Regions from separate parts of the Thermacetogenium phaeum DSM 12270 genome, predicted to be linked through region 3. Evidence: riboswitches for the same ligand, from Rfam matches in the RefSeq annotation. Region 3 holds a riboswitch; each other region holds the start of a gene.
What was found. Region 3 has a riboswitch for molybdenum cofactor ahead of TPH_RS13095 (hypothetical protein). Riboswitches for the same ligand answer to the same signal wherever they lie in the genome.

Region 1 (3,205 bases), 400 kb from region 3:
CGAGCACCCGGAAGGGGAACGGCGGTATGTGGTTCTGCGGTACATAGCCCAGGTAATGCGCCAGTTCTTTTCGGGGGTAATCGCGAACGTCTTTGCCGTCAATGAGTACTTTCCCCTTCGACGGCTTCAGTAAGCCCAAGATGCTTTTAAAGAGGGTCGTCTTCCCGGCTCCGTTTGGACCTAACAGACAGAGGACTTCTCCTGATTCTACTTCCAGGGTCACGCCGCGCAGCACTTCGTTGTTCTTTTCATACGCAAAGGCAAGGTCCTGCAGTTTTAGTTTCATCTCCAACCCTTCCTTGTTTTTGTTAATAGGTATAGGAAAAATGGCGCTCCTATTAATGAGGTTAAGATGCCCAAGGGTATTTCCATCGGCAGTAAGGAGCGAGCCATGGTGTCCACCAGCAGGAGAAAGGAGCCCCCTACTAAGATTGAGACCGGCAACAGGTTCTGGTAGTCCGGCCCTATAAGGGCTCTGGCCAGATGGGGTATGACCAGTCCCACCCAGCCGATCATCCCGCTGACCGAAACCGCCGAGGTGGTTAACAGGGTGGCGCACAGGATAACGATTATCCTTAACTTGCCCGTGTCCACTCCCAGCGCCTGTGCCTCTTCGTCCCCAAAAGAGATTATGTTTAAGTGCCAGCGGACCAGGTACAGCACTATGGAGCTTGTGAGTACGGGTAAGATCATCAGTTTTATGCTGCTCCACTTTATCGATACCAGGCTTCCCATCAGCCAGTATGTGATTGCAGGGAGCTTATTGTAGGGGTCGGCTACGGCTTTGAACAAGGAGATCAGGGAGGAGAAAACCGTCCCCACAAAAATTCCTGTGAGCACCAGTATCAGACTCGAATCCCCGCTCTTGATCCGGGTGCTTATAAAATAGGTCAGGAATACGGCCAGCAGTCCGCAGACGAAGGAGGCAATGTGAATTCCTTTCATGCCCCATGAGCAAAGGATCGCCAGGGCAGCCCCAAAACCCGCTCCCGCCGACGCCCCCAGTATGTCCGGGGATACCATCGGGTTCTTAAAGGTCCCCTGGTAGACAGCTCCCGAAACGGATAATGCCGCTCCAATCAGCAGGGCAGCTATAATCCGCGGCAGGCGTATCTCCATAAAGACGGTGCTCACCGTATCAGGTACAGCCCGATCGCTAAAAAACAGTTCGGCTTTCAGAATCCCTACGATCTGTTCGGGTGTAATCGGATATCTTCCTAAAAGCAGTGAAATAAATATCAGTGCCAGCAGCGTTATGAACAGCAGCAAATAATTCCACCAGACGGTTGTCGTCTTGAGCCGCATTATTCTGCACAAAAGGACAGGTTGCATTCAAAAAAGCCTCCTGGAACAAAAAATCCTGGTGTAAAGGACACCAGGATATCTTCCCAAATCCCTGAATCTCCTTTACAAACATGGTAGGCATATCGATTTCTCAATATACCCCGTGGTTGCCCAGGTCGAAATGCCATGGACGCCGGCGCGTCTTTAGGCAATAACGACTCGGAGATACAGTATCATTATGAAATTATCAATGTCAGAGATCTTTACTTACCAGCAAACCGCCACTCGCCGGTAATCTTCCGCCGGAGCAACACCTTCAATCGCCTATTATTTATAGCAATAAACATGCCAGCCAGGATGGTCTCCACCCTCTCTCGAAAAAACCTGATATCAACCGGATTCCGGCGGTTTAAGGCGCGGCTACGAGAGTTAAGGGGGTGTTTCAAAATAAAAAAAGCCAGCCCAAAAAGAGACTGGCTTTTAAATTTTAGACTTCTGGTTTTGGAGGGCTTGAGCTCCGGCTTTGACGCCCTGCCTCAGCTTTCAATCTCCCAGCTGTCATCGAGTTCTTCGAACCAGCTAAAGGTGTGGCACTGGGAGCACATCACCTTGGATTTGTCGTGCATCTGATGGCACTGGGTGCACTCTATCTCGCCCATGTGAGAATCGTGAGGGTTTGATTCCTCAAATTCGGTGGCAGCCACCGCCTGCTCATAATCCTCTTCGTGGCACTCCAGGCACTGCTCCCTCGTGAACGTCAACTTCTCCAGCGGCTCCGAGTAGTTGCCCGTTATGTAGTTGATGCCCTCCTGGGCTTTTTCCAGATAGCTCTTGTGGTGGCAGTCCAGACACTCGACACCCTGAGCGGCGTGTTTGTTGGCGAGCAGGTTGCTGTTCTTCCAGCTCTCATAGTACGGCTTGATGATATGGCAGGTGCCGCAAAATGCCGGGTTTTTGCTGAGCTGATTCAAGGCGATCGCTCCGACCACACCCAAAGCCAGCACTACACCAACAACTATCAGGATCCTTTTCGGCGTTAGAAATGCTCTTTTCTTTGCCTGACTTTCGCTATTTTTCACTTCCACAGCCAATCTACATCCCCTTCCAACAAGGATGGCCGAAAGCCACCTTTCTGTTTATTTCGAAGTTATTTTCGCCAGATCGGCGTCGCTTTTAAAGACTTCCTCTATTCTTTAAAGCGGGCTGCTCTCATTTTTACCCTTCCATCACCGTAGATCCGACCAAATAACCCCAGGTGAGCGCTCTCCCATGGCTGTTGCCGGGGATCGTGGTCGGATAGTCTACACCGTATAGACCACCTGAAACGTTGCCGACTGCGTAAAGCCCGGGAATCGGGTTATGATCTTTATCTAGGACCCGCAACTTGACGTCCACGTTCAGGCCTCCCGTAACCACCAGGAGGGCGCCTCCGAATTTGAGGGCATAATAAGGCGGCTTTTCGATCGTCGTCAACAGCTCGGAGCGCTTGCCGAAGTCGACGTCGTTTTTAGCTCTGGCAAGCTCATTGTAGCGCTCCACGGTGGCTTTGAGATTCTCAGCAGGAACCCCGATCTTCCCGGCAAGCTCCTCAATAGTATCGGCCATCCAGCCGATCTTGCCCCCTTCGATATAGCCCTCAATGGTCTTGCGGTCGGCATCCGGTGTCCACTTCTGGCCGACGAGCCGGCCCATGGAATCCCAGAACATGCCGCCCCCTATCGGGAGACTCGCCGCAACCTCTTCCGGCCACTTGGAATCGAAGATGACGAATGCCCACGGGCCTTTTCCCGGCTGCCTCATGGCACCCAGCGACTTGGCCTGCACCCAGGTATCTTCGTTCATAAAGCGCTTCCCCTGCTGGTTCACAAAGAGGAAGAAATAGCTCAGCCAGGAGAACGCCTGAGGATGGATCACGGCTGCG
Region 2 (3,205 bases), 100 kb from region 3:
ACGGAACATCGCCTACGAGCACGGAGGATTTTCCGTTTTTTGTGGGGTCGGTGAACGGACCAGGGAGGGGAATGACCTCTACCTGGAAATGACTGAGTCCGGGGTTATCGATAAGTGTGCCATGGTTTTCGGCCAGATGAACGAGCCGCCGGGTGCGCGCCTCAGGGTGGGACTGACCGGCCTGACGCTGGCGGAGTACTTCCGGGATAGCGAGGGGCAGGACGTTCTGGTTTTCATCGACAACATCTTCCGCTTTACCCAGGCCGGATCCGAGGTGTCCGCCCTCCTGGGCAGGATGCCTTCGGCCGTAGGTTACCAGCCGACCCTGGCGACGGACATGGGTCTGCTCCAGGAACGGATCACCTCGACCCGCAAGGGCTCAATTACCTCGGTGCAGGCGGTCTACGTTCCTGCCGATGACCTGACCGATCCGGCGCCGGCGACCACCTTCGCCCATCTGGATGGTACCGTTGTTCTCTCCCGCCAGATCGCCGAGCTGGGTCTCTACCCGGCGGTAGATCCCCTTGACTCCACCTCCCGCATCCTTGACCCGAATGTGGTGGGGGAAGAGCATTACCAGGTGGCGCGGGGTGTGCAGAAGGTTCTCCAGCGCTATAAGGATCTGCAGGACATCATCGCCATCCTCGGTATGGATGAATTGTCGGAGGAGGACAAATTAATCGTGGCGCGAGCCCGCAAGATCCAGCGCTTCCTCTCCCAGCCCTTCTTTGTGGCCGAGGCCTTTACGGGACGGCCTGGGGTTTACGTTCCCATTAAGGAGACCGTGAGGGGCTTTAAGGAGATCCTGGAGGGGCGCCATGACGACATCTCCGAACAGTGCTTCGTTTATGCCAGCACCATTGACGAAGTGGTCGCCCGGGCGCGCGAACTGGAGGCTGTCAGTTAAGTGGCGGAACAGGCTAAGGAAAAAGGGAAAACCTTTCGGTTGGAGATCGTTACCCCCGAGCGGGTTGTCGTCGAAGAGGATGTGGAAGGAGTGGTCATCCCTTCGCAGGACGGCCTGCTGGGCATCTTGCGCAATCACGCCCCTATTATCGGCGGGCTGGATATCGGTGTGATCAAATACGTCAAAGAGGGGCAGCCCCATTATGTCGCCTGCGGTATGGGGGTTTTCGAGATGAGCGGCAACGTCCTGCGCATCCTCCCAGATACTGCAGAGCGGGGGGAGAGGATTGACGTGGAAAGGGCAAAGCAGGCGCGACAGCGGGCGGAGAAACGCCTCCGGGAGAAAGCGGAAGGTCTGGATGTTCTCCGGGCAGAGCTGGCCCTGCGCAGGTCCCTCGCCCGGTTGAAGGCTGCCGAAGCGGCGGGCAAAATGGTTAAATGAAGGAGATATCTGACGGCCGTTACCGGAAACCCGGGAGCCTGTTGCCCGGGTTTTTTGCTCCGCAGTGTCAGGTGGAAAGCGGCACAATTAGTCGCACAGGGAAGGATTTTGCCGGTTAAGTCACGAAGATCTTAAAAGAATAATAAAAAATGGGATCTTTTCTCCGAGCCAAAAGGCCTGAGGCCGGCTCTCCGGCTATGGTCTTTGGCCGCTGGGCAGGACGGGAAACCGCCTTGCCTCCCGTGTTTGGAAAGGAGAGATCTTATCGTGGGATGCAAAGCCTGAACTGAAGCGGTTTTTCGATTAAGCTTAGTTCAGGCGTTTTCTTTTGGGCAGGAAGCGGCCGCAGGGGGCGCTGCCTCCGCAGGATAGCAAAGGCGCTTTGTTCTTGTTCTTTTCGCTTTGAGCTCCCGGGTCCGGCCCATCGTGGCCCTGCCCTTCCGTGGTTGGTCGCTGCTCGCCAGCATTGAAGAACGCCGGAAGCAAGGGGAGGCGGCAACCAACAAGGGCAAGTACCTGCAAGGTTTCGGCCTTCGACATTTGATGGGACACATTTGCTGATTGCCAAAACTTTTGTCAGAACTTCGGTGATAAGATGACAGATAACGGTTTACTCTCTTCGATCTGGCAGTTTTTTACCTCCCTGGGGGATGAATTCACCGGCATTGTCGGCCTTTCCCTGGCTGTTTCCGGAAGCGCGGTTGTCATCGGGGCGCTGATCGGGGTACCGCTAGGGGCGTTGCTGGGGCTGAAGAGGTTTCCCGGGAGGAAGCTGCTGCTGCGCTTGATCTATACCTTGATGAGCCTTCCCCCGGTTCTAGCCGGGCTGGTGGTCTACATGGTCTTTTGCCGGAACGGCCCCTTGGGTTTTCTGGACATTCTTTTCACACCGGCGGCCATGATCGTCGCCCAGGTGCTTCTGGCTACGCCGATTATCGCCGGCATCTCGGCAGCGGCAGTTGCCGCCAAGGAGAAACTGGCCATGGATACGGCCAGGTCGCTGGGAGCCAGCCGGCGGCAGGCCGCCTGGATGGTGATTAAGGAGGCGCGCTCCGGGATTATTGCCGGTATTATGACGGGGTTCGGCAGGGCTTTTGGGGAAGTGGGGGCGGTGATGCTGGTAGGCGGCAACATCCGCTATTATACCCGAGTTCTGACCACCTCCATCGTGCTGGAGACCAGGCAGGGCAACTTCGAGTTCGCCGTTGCTCTGGGGGGCGTTCTGCTCGCCCTTTCCTTTATTGTCAGCAGCATCCTGCTCCATCTGGATGAATCCAAACTCGGATAAGAAGGCGGGGAGTAGTGCCATGCCGGAATTTTTATATGAGATTGAGGACCTGGTTAAAAAGTACGACGGGCGTACGGTACTGGAGATCGACGACCTCAAACTCGAGGGGAATAAGATCTACGCCATCCTCGGCCCCAACGGGTCTGGAAAAAGCACCCTGCTCCGGATACTGAACCTTCTGGAGGAGCCTGCCTCGGGCAGGGTGATTTTTCGGAACATCGATACGGGCCGGGTGGGGGAAGGGGTGCGCCTGAAGCTGAGGCGCCAGATGTGCATGGTCTTTCAGCATCCTTACATGTTCAACACCTCCGTCTATAACAATGTGGTCTATGGGCTGAAGCTGCGCGGCCTCCCTGCCGCCGAGATCAGGGAGAGGGCGGAAGAAGCCCTTTCTTTTGTAGGGCTTAAAGAACTGAGCCGGCGCAGCGCCGTCAGGCTGTCGGGGGGAGAAACCCAGCGGGTTGCCCTGGCCAGGGCCATTGCCATCAGGCCGCGGGTTTTGCTCCTGGACGAGCCCACCGCCAACCTCGACCCTGACAGTGTGGCCCTGATCGAAGAACTTATCCGGA
Region 3 (3,205 bases):
AGCTTTTTTGACTGGTCTGAACAGGATTATCAGAACCTGTTTCTGACCTTGTCCGGGCAGGAAAACGGCTTGCTTCGGCTGTTCCGAGCGGTATATCCCAGCCGGGGATGGCTCAGCTCCGGGGCAGTTTCTCTTTTATGGTCCAGCGCTTTAACCTGTGCCTGCTCCAGAGGTTGACCCCCAGGATAAAGACGAAACTGAGGAGGGTCATGATCCCCACCAGGACCAGGGCGATGCGGTTTTCTCCGGACTCGGTGGCGGCGTAGATGGCCAGGGGCACCGTCTGGGTCCGGCCGGGGATGTTGCCGGCGATCATTAAGGTTGCCCCGAATTCCCCCAGGGCTCGGGCGAAGGCCATCACCGTCCCTGCCACCAGCCCCGGCCAGGCCAGGGGTAGGCTGATGGTCCAGAAGACCCGCCATTCCCCGGCCCCCAGGGTGCGGGCGGCGTTTTCCAGGTTCCGGTCCACCGACTGGAAGGACGCCCGGACAGTCTGGTAGAGGAGGGGGAAGGCCACCACTGTAGATGCCACCACCGCCCCCCACCAGTTGAAGACCACCGATACTCCCCATAACTTTTCCAGTAGCAGGCCCAGGGGGCCGTGCTTGCCGAAGAGGAAGAGGAGACCGAACCCCACCACTGTAGGTGGGAGTACCAGGGGGAGGGTGAGGACTGCCTCAACCACCTCCTTGCCGGGAAAGTCCCGGCCGGCCATCAACCTGGCCACGGGTACCCCGGCGATGAAGGCCAGCACCACTGCCAGCACGGCAACCCTGAGGGATAAAAGTGCTGGTATCAGGATTTTTTCATCAAGCATGTTCAAACCTCCCCCGGCGGCAACAACCAGCGTATGTTCCTTACTTCTTTCCCGACTTGAAGCCGTACTCTTCGAAGACCTGCATCCCCTCCGGTGAGGCGAGGTAGTTTAAGAACTTCCTGGCCTCATCCTTCTGGCGGGCATTTTTCAGCACCGCCGCCGGGTAGACGATGGGTTTGTGCAGGTTGTCCGGTACTGTCAGAGCAACACGGATGTTTTTACCCGCCAGGACATCGGAGCGGTAGACGAAGCCGGCGTCCACATCCCCGGTTTCCACATAGGTGAGCACCTGGCGCACATTGTTGGCCATGACCAGTTTGGGCTGCAATCGGTCCCACAGCTTCAGGTTGACCAGGGTTTCCTGGCTGTACTTGCCGGCCGGTACTGTATCCGGAAGTCCGAGGGCGATCTTCTTTACCGCCGGGCCGGCCAGATCACTGAAATCCCTGATCTCAGGGCCGTTTTGGGGAGTTATCAGTACCAGCTCGTTGCCCAAGAGGGTAATCCTGCTGGCGGTATCGATCAGCCCTTTGGCGGCCAGCTGGTCCATCTGGCTGGCTCCGGCGGAAATGAACAGGTCGGCCGGGGCTCCCTGCTCGATCTGTTTCTGCAGGCTGCCGGAGGAGCCCAGGTTGCAGGTCAGCTTCACCTCCGGGTATTTCTCGGTGTAATTCTTTTTGATTTGCTCCAGAGCGTCCTTCAGGCTGATGGCTGCCGAGACGATAACTTCTTTCTGCTTCTGCGGCACCCCGGTGCTCGGCTTGCCGGTGCCGCTCTGGTGGCCACATCCCGTTGCCGCCAATACCACCAGCAGCGCCAACAGCGCTTCTGCAGCCAGCTTTTTCAAAAAATGAGCTTTCATAAAGTTCACGCTCCTTTGTTATTTTATTTGTTACGCTAGCCTTATAATAAACGCCACTTTCTCCATTTCCCGTAATTTCGGCCACCAGAACGGTGAGCAGCTCACCGAGAGCCGGGGGTAGTGCCCCCAGGCAAAGGAAGGGATGAAGGCGATCACCGGCAGGGTGGCCTGGTACCGGGAATGGACCACGATGCTTGAACGGCTTCCTGTTACAGGCATCCGGGGGGTATCGGTGATATCTGGTTTCACATAACCGGCTGGCTGCGGCCTGAGCTCGTCCGCGAAATGACCTCCTCCGGCAGTGGCAATTTTGTTGTTGCTGGATGCCCTGGTTGGAGTGGCCGGCATCTCCTGGATTCATGACAAGGGTAAAATAGAAGACCAGCCGCGCTGTCGGGGCAAGAGCCTGCTCCGACGACAGCAGTACCGTGCTGGTCAGAGAAAGACATGCTGCATTGTTCTTCACTCCTTTCCAAACGGGAGGCGCAGCCGTTTCCAGCTACACCCTGGCGGCCGGCCGCCATGCCCGCCGGTTTAGGCGGTCCGGCTCGGAGTGTCTGAATGAGTCACAGGGGACGGCCCTGACTTATAATTTCCATCCCTTGTCATCGTTCCCCACTGCCACCGCGAAGTGGTTCCTGCATTCCGGCTCGACGGCCGGTCGGCTGCGGGGGAGGAAGCTGGGGAACAACATCTCCACCAAACATAAACAAACGCAAACAAACATAAACTAATATAACTATTATTAGATGTTATTATAATATTTGGTATAATTAAAATCAATCATAAAATAAACGTGAACGGGGTAACGAAAATGCCGGGTGATATTTCCTATACCCCCAGAGAGGTGGCCGAACTCCTCAAGATCTCCCGCTATACCGTCTACGAACTGATCAAGCGGGGAGAACTGAAAGCTTACCGGGTGGGGCGTAAGGTACGGGTAGAGGCCTCCGACCTGGAGGCCTTTAAATGGAGGGCGCGGGATGATTTCTCAGGGGTACAGCCTGCTCCCGGGGTAGCGCCGCCAACCGGCGGGGGACCGGCCGCCGCGGGAGCACCCTCTCCCCTGGCCCCGTCCCGTGAGCCGGTAATCATCTGCGGCCAGGATGCCGTCCTGGACATTCTGGAAAGGCACCTGGAGAGGGTGCTCCCAGGGTGCAGCTGCCTGCGCAACCACAGCGGGAGCAGCAACGGCCTGTTCGCCCTTTATCACCGCAGGGCGAATGTGGCCACCTGCCACCTCTGGGACGGTGACACGGACGAATACAATATTCCTTACATCAGGCGCATTCTCCCCGGCCAACCGGTTGTCGTCTACAACCTGGTTTACCGCACCGCTGGGTTTTATGTGGCCGGGGGGAACCCCCTGGGGATCACCGGCTGGACCGACCTGGTCAAACCCGGTATCCGGTTTGTCAATCGGGAGCCCGGTTCCGGCTGCCGCGTCCTGCTGGATGAAAAGCTGCGCAGGCTGGGCCTCGACCGGCACCTGGTGCGGGGCTACGAGCGGGTGGAAATGACCCATC
Region 4 (3,205 bases), 940 kb from region 3:
GCTAGTTTACCTCCTCGCAGATGTTCCGGGTACCAGCCGAATTTTGTTAAATAGCAGCGAATTCTGAAAATCCACGCTGGCAACACTCTTTTTGTTCCAGAGTTTTTGGTCACATGAATATCAAAAAAAGACAGTTCTCTATCGGGAACTGTTTTTTTTGTGCGCCCGGCATGTCTGCTGAGCCAGTGGGTTGAAAGAGTCCCATGCCACCTAACCAGCAGAAAAGCAATCGAAGGCAAGGGGGTTTCCTTCCTTGCCGTTTTTGCCTAATTCGGAGCCACCTTCCTGGAAGGGGCTTGTCATTCTGTCCTTAAGGCCTCTTGGCGCCATCCTTTTTGACCGATGTCTGGTTGAAGATGCATTTTCGAAAAAACGGCGTCCTGTTTTGAGACGCAGCTTCGGCGGAGGAGTGCATTTTCGCAGCGACATTGCCGTTCTGACGGCAATGAAAGTTTTTGCTGAAACCTGGCATTCTTTTTGCATATGGAGCTGATGGCGGTAGTCGTTGCATTGAGTTTTTATATAGGGAAATCTGATGCGGTGGTGATGGAGAGTAAAGTGGGCTATCGGTTCACACCAGAGAAGGGAAGGGTTAGGCGGCACTGATTAATGGTACCTGGCAAAAGACCGGCGAGCAAGGGGGCAACATAAATATAAGATGCTGCTGATAATGCCGGTTAATCTGGTTAATTGAGTTTGAAAGCAGGCCTCTCTGGGTGGGCTTTATGGGGGCGAGAAGAATCTACTGGGATGGGAATTACAGCACTTGTTGCCAGATAAAGTATTCTGTATACAGGGTGCGCTCCCGGAAGGATTTGCTCTACCGATGTAGTATTATTAACAGACGGGATTAATTATCATTACTCGCATGATGTGCGTTAATTACGTTCCCCGAATTCATTTGCCTGTGGCTTTGGCTATGGCGGGTGAGTCGGTAGGGTTCGTCCGGAAACGGGTAGGCCTCCCGTTGCGGAAAGGGTGAACAGGATAATGCTATTAACTGATAAGTTTGGGGGGCCGGCTATTCCTGGGGGATATCCGGCTCTTTGGCTGATAAACCTTCCCGGCTTTTTCGAGAGGCCTGCCGCAAAATCTGCAAAATCATAGAGAAAAAAATTTGCGGCGGGCAGCATAAGGGTGCAGTAAAGAGAAGAAACCTGCACCGGTGGTTTGTCATTACGCCTCTACCGCATTACTGCCCGCTGCTTTTTTATTCAGAAAAAACATTCTACTCCGGCGTGTTAAGGGGAAGGGGGGATAAGTTTCTGTTAATGGTCTTGTTTTCGTTAGATAAAAGATTCAACAAGGAGGGATTAATATGAGAGAGATCAACCGCCGCGAATTTTTAAAGCTCTGCGCCGGTTCGGTGGCGGCCGCGGGGCTCAGCCAGTTGCTACTGCCGGAGCTGGCTAGATCCTTGCCTGCGGCGGGGAACCCTCCGGTGATCTGGATTCAGGGTGCGAGCTGTACCGGATGCTCCATTTCACTGCTGAATTCTACTCAGCCGGGGGTTAAGGAAATCCTGACAGAAGTCATTGATCTCAAGTTCCATCCCAACATTTCTGCAGCTGCCGGTGAACTGGCGATGAGGGTGATCGATGATACAAAAGAAGCTGGCAACTATTACCTGGTTGTGGAAGGAGCCGTTCCCACCAAGGACGGAGGGATCTACTGCACTGTAGGGGAAAGAGATGGAAAAGAGATCACCTTTTTGGAGAGAGTAAAGGAACTGGGAGCCGAAGCTTCTGCCGTTTTGGCCGTTGGGACCTGTGCGGCTTTTGGGGGGATCCCCGCTGCCAAGCCCAATCCTACCGGGTGTAAGGGCGTGCGGGATGTTTTCAAGGAGGCCGGAATCAGCACCCAGGTGATCAACGTGGCCGGATGCCCACCGCATCCCGACTGGGTGGTGGGTACGCTGGCACACCTGTTGCTGTTTAAAGAGGCGCCTGAGCTGGATGACTTCGGGAGGCCAAAAGTATTCTTCGGGAAGTGCGTCCACGACAACTGCCCGCGGCGGCAGTATTTCGACAACAGCATATTTGCTAAAAACTTCAGCGAGCCGGGCTGCCTGCTGGAGCTCGGCTGCAAGGGGCCGCAGGCCCACTGCGACAGCTTCGACAGGATGTGGAACGGTGGGGTCAGCTGGTGCCTGAAAGCGGGGGCGCCCTGCACTGCCTGTACGGAAAAGGGATTCCCCGGCTGTGCCGTTCCCTTCTATGAGAGGATGGAACCCATTCATCTGCCCAACATCAACGCCACCGCTGACGCCGTAGGCGGCGCCCTGGGGGTGGCCGTGGCGGCGGGGATAGGCGCCCATCTCATAGGCAATATAGCCAAAGGCAGGATCGGGAAAAAAGAGGAGGGGCAGGTGAAGGAAAATGCCTAAAGTCATCGTCGACCCGGTAACGAGGATCGAGGGGCACCTGAAGATCGAAGTGGAGGTTGAGGGAGGAAAAGTAACCGAAGCTAAAAGCAGCGGCACGCTTTTCCGCGGGGTGGAGCTGATCCTGCGCGGTCACGACCCCAGGGACGCCCAGGAGATCGTCCAGAGGATCTGCGGAGTCTGCCCCATCGGCCACGCCACGGCAGCCACCCTGGCCCTTGACGATGCTTTCGGGATCAAACCGCCTGGCAATGGAAGAATAATCCGTAACCTGATCCTGGGGGCCAACTACATCCAATCCCACATACTGCATTTTTACCATCTGGCAGCACTGGACTACGTAAAGGCCCCGGACAACATTCTGCCGCTGGCTCCCCGCTACGAGGGGGATTACCGGCTTCCGGAAGCAGTGAACAGCGCCGCGGTCAATCACTACCTGCAGGCTCTGGAAATGCGCAAAAAAGCGCATGAAATGCTGGCCATCTTCGGGGGGAGAGCACCCGGACAGCGCGCCATCGTTCCGGGAGGCGTCACCGAAACGGTAGATGCCCAAAAGATCATCAATTTCAAGTTCCGGCTGGCGGAGCTGACATCTTTTATCGAGAACGTCTATGTGCCCGACGTCTTGGCGATTGCCGAAGTCTATCAGGACTGGCTGGAGATAGGCAAGGGCTGTGGGAACATGCTGGCCTACGGCGCCTTCCCCGTGGATGACGACGGTGAGCTCTTCTTCAAGCGCGGCCGCTACACCGAAGGTGTTGACGGGGAAGTTGACCCCGACAAGATCACCGAGGACGTCAAATACTCCTGGTATGAGGATGA

Region 1: linked by a shared signal. The riboswitch ahead of TPH_RS00615 (FecCD family ABC transporter permease) and the one ahead of TPH_RS13095 (hypothetical protein) in region 3 are both predicted to bind molybdenum cofactor.
Region 2: linked by a shared signal. The riboswitch ahead of TPH_RS13565 (ABC transporter permease) and the one ahead of TPH_RS13095 (hypothetical protein) in region 3 are both predicted to bind molybdenum cofactor.
Region 4: linked by a shared signal. The riboswitch ahead of TPH_RS03220 (hydrogenase small subunit) and the one ahead of TPH_RS13095 (hypothetical protein) in region 3 are both predicted to bind molybdenum cofactor.

Annotation. Positions count from the first base shown of each region.
Region 1 is NC_018870.1:109,326-112,530, reverse strand. Features, by position in the region: gene TPH_RS00620 (ABC transporter ATP-binding protein) at 1-286, opposite strand, end outside; gene TPH_RS00615 (FecCD family ABC transporter permease) at 283-1,332, opposite strand; molybdenum cofactor riboswitch at 1,387-1,521, opposite strand; gene TPH_RS00610 (cytochrome c3 family protein) at 1,821-2,369, opposite strand; gene TPH_RS00605 (FAD-dependent oxidoreductase) at 2,500-3,205, opposite strand, start outside.
Region 2 is NC_018870.1:2,754,471-2,757,675, reverse strand. Features, by position in the region: gene atpD (F0F1 ATP synthase subunit beta) at 1-907, shown strand, start outside; gene TPH_RS13570 (F0F1 ATP synthase subunit epsilon) at 908-1,348, shown strand; molybdenum cofactor riboswitch at 1,498-1,621, shown strand; gene TPH_RS13565 (ABC transporter permease) at 1,944-2,636, shown strand; gene TPH_RS13560 (ABC transporter ATP-binding protein) at 2,656-3,205, shown strand, end outside.
Region 3 is NC_018870.1:2,652,485-2,655,689, reverse strand. Features, by position in the region: gene modB (molybdate ABC transporter permease subunit) at 113-817, opposite strand; gene modA (molybdate ABC transporter substrate-binding protein) at 858-1,679, opposite strand; gene TPH_RS13095 (hypothetical protein) at 1,710-2,027, opposite strand; molybdenum cofactor riboswitch at 2,129-2,245, opposite strand; gene TPH_RS13090 (helix-turn-helix transcriptional regulator) at 2,494-3,205, shown strand, end outside.
Region 4 is NC_018870.1:657,329-660,533, forward strand. Features, by position in the region: molybdenum cofactor riboswitch at 878-996, shown strand; gene TPH_RS03220 (hydrogenase small subunit) at 1,319-2,386, shown strand; gene TPH_RS03225 (nickel-dependent hydrogenase large subunit) at 2,379-3,205, shown strand, end outside.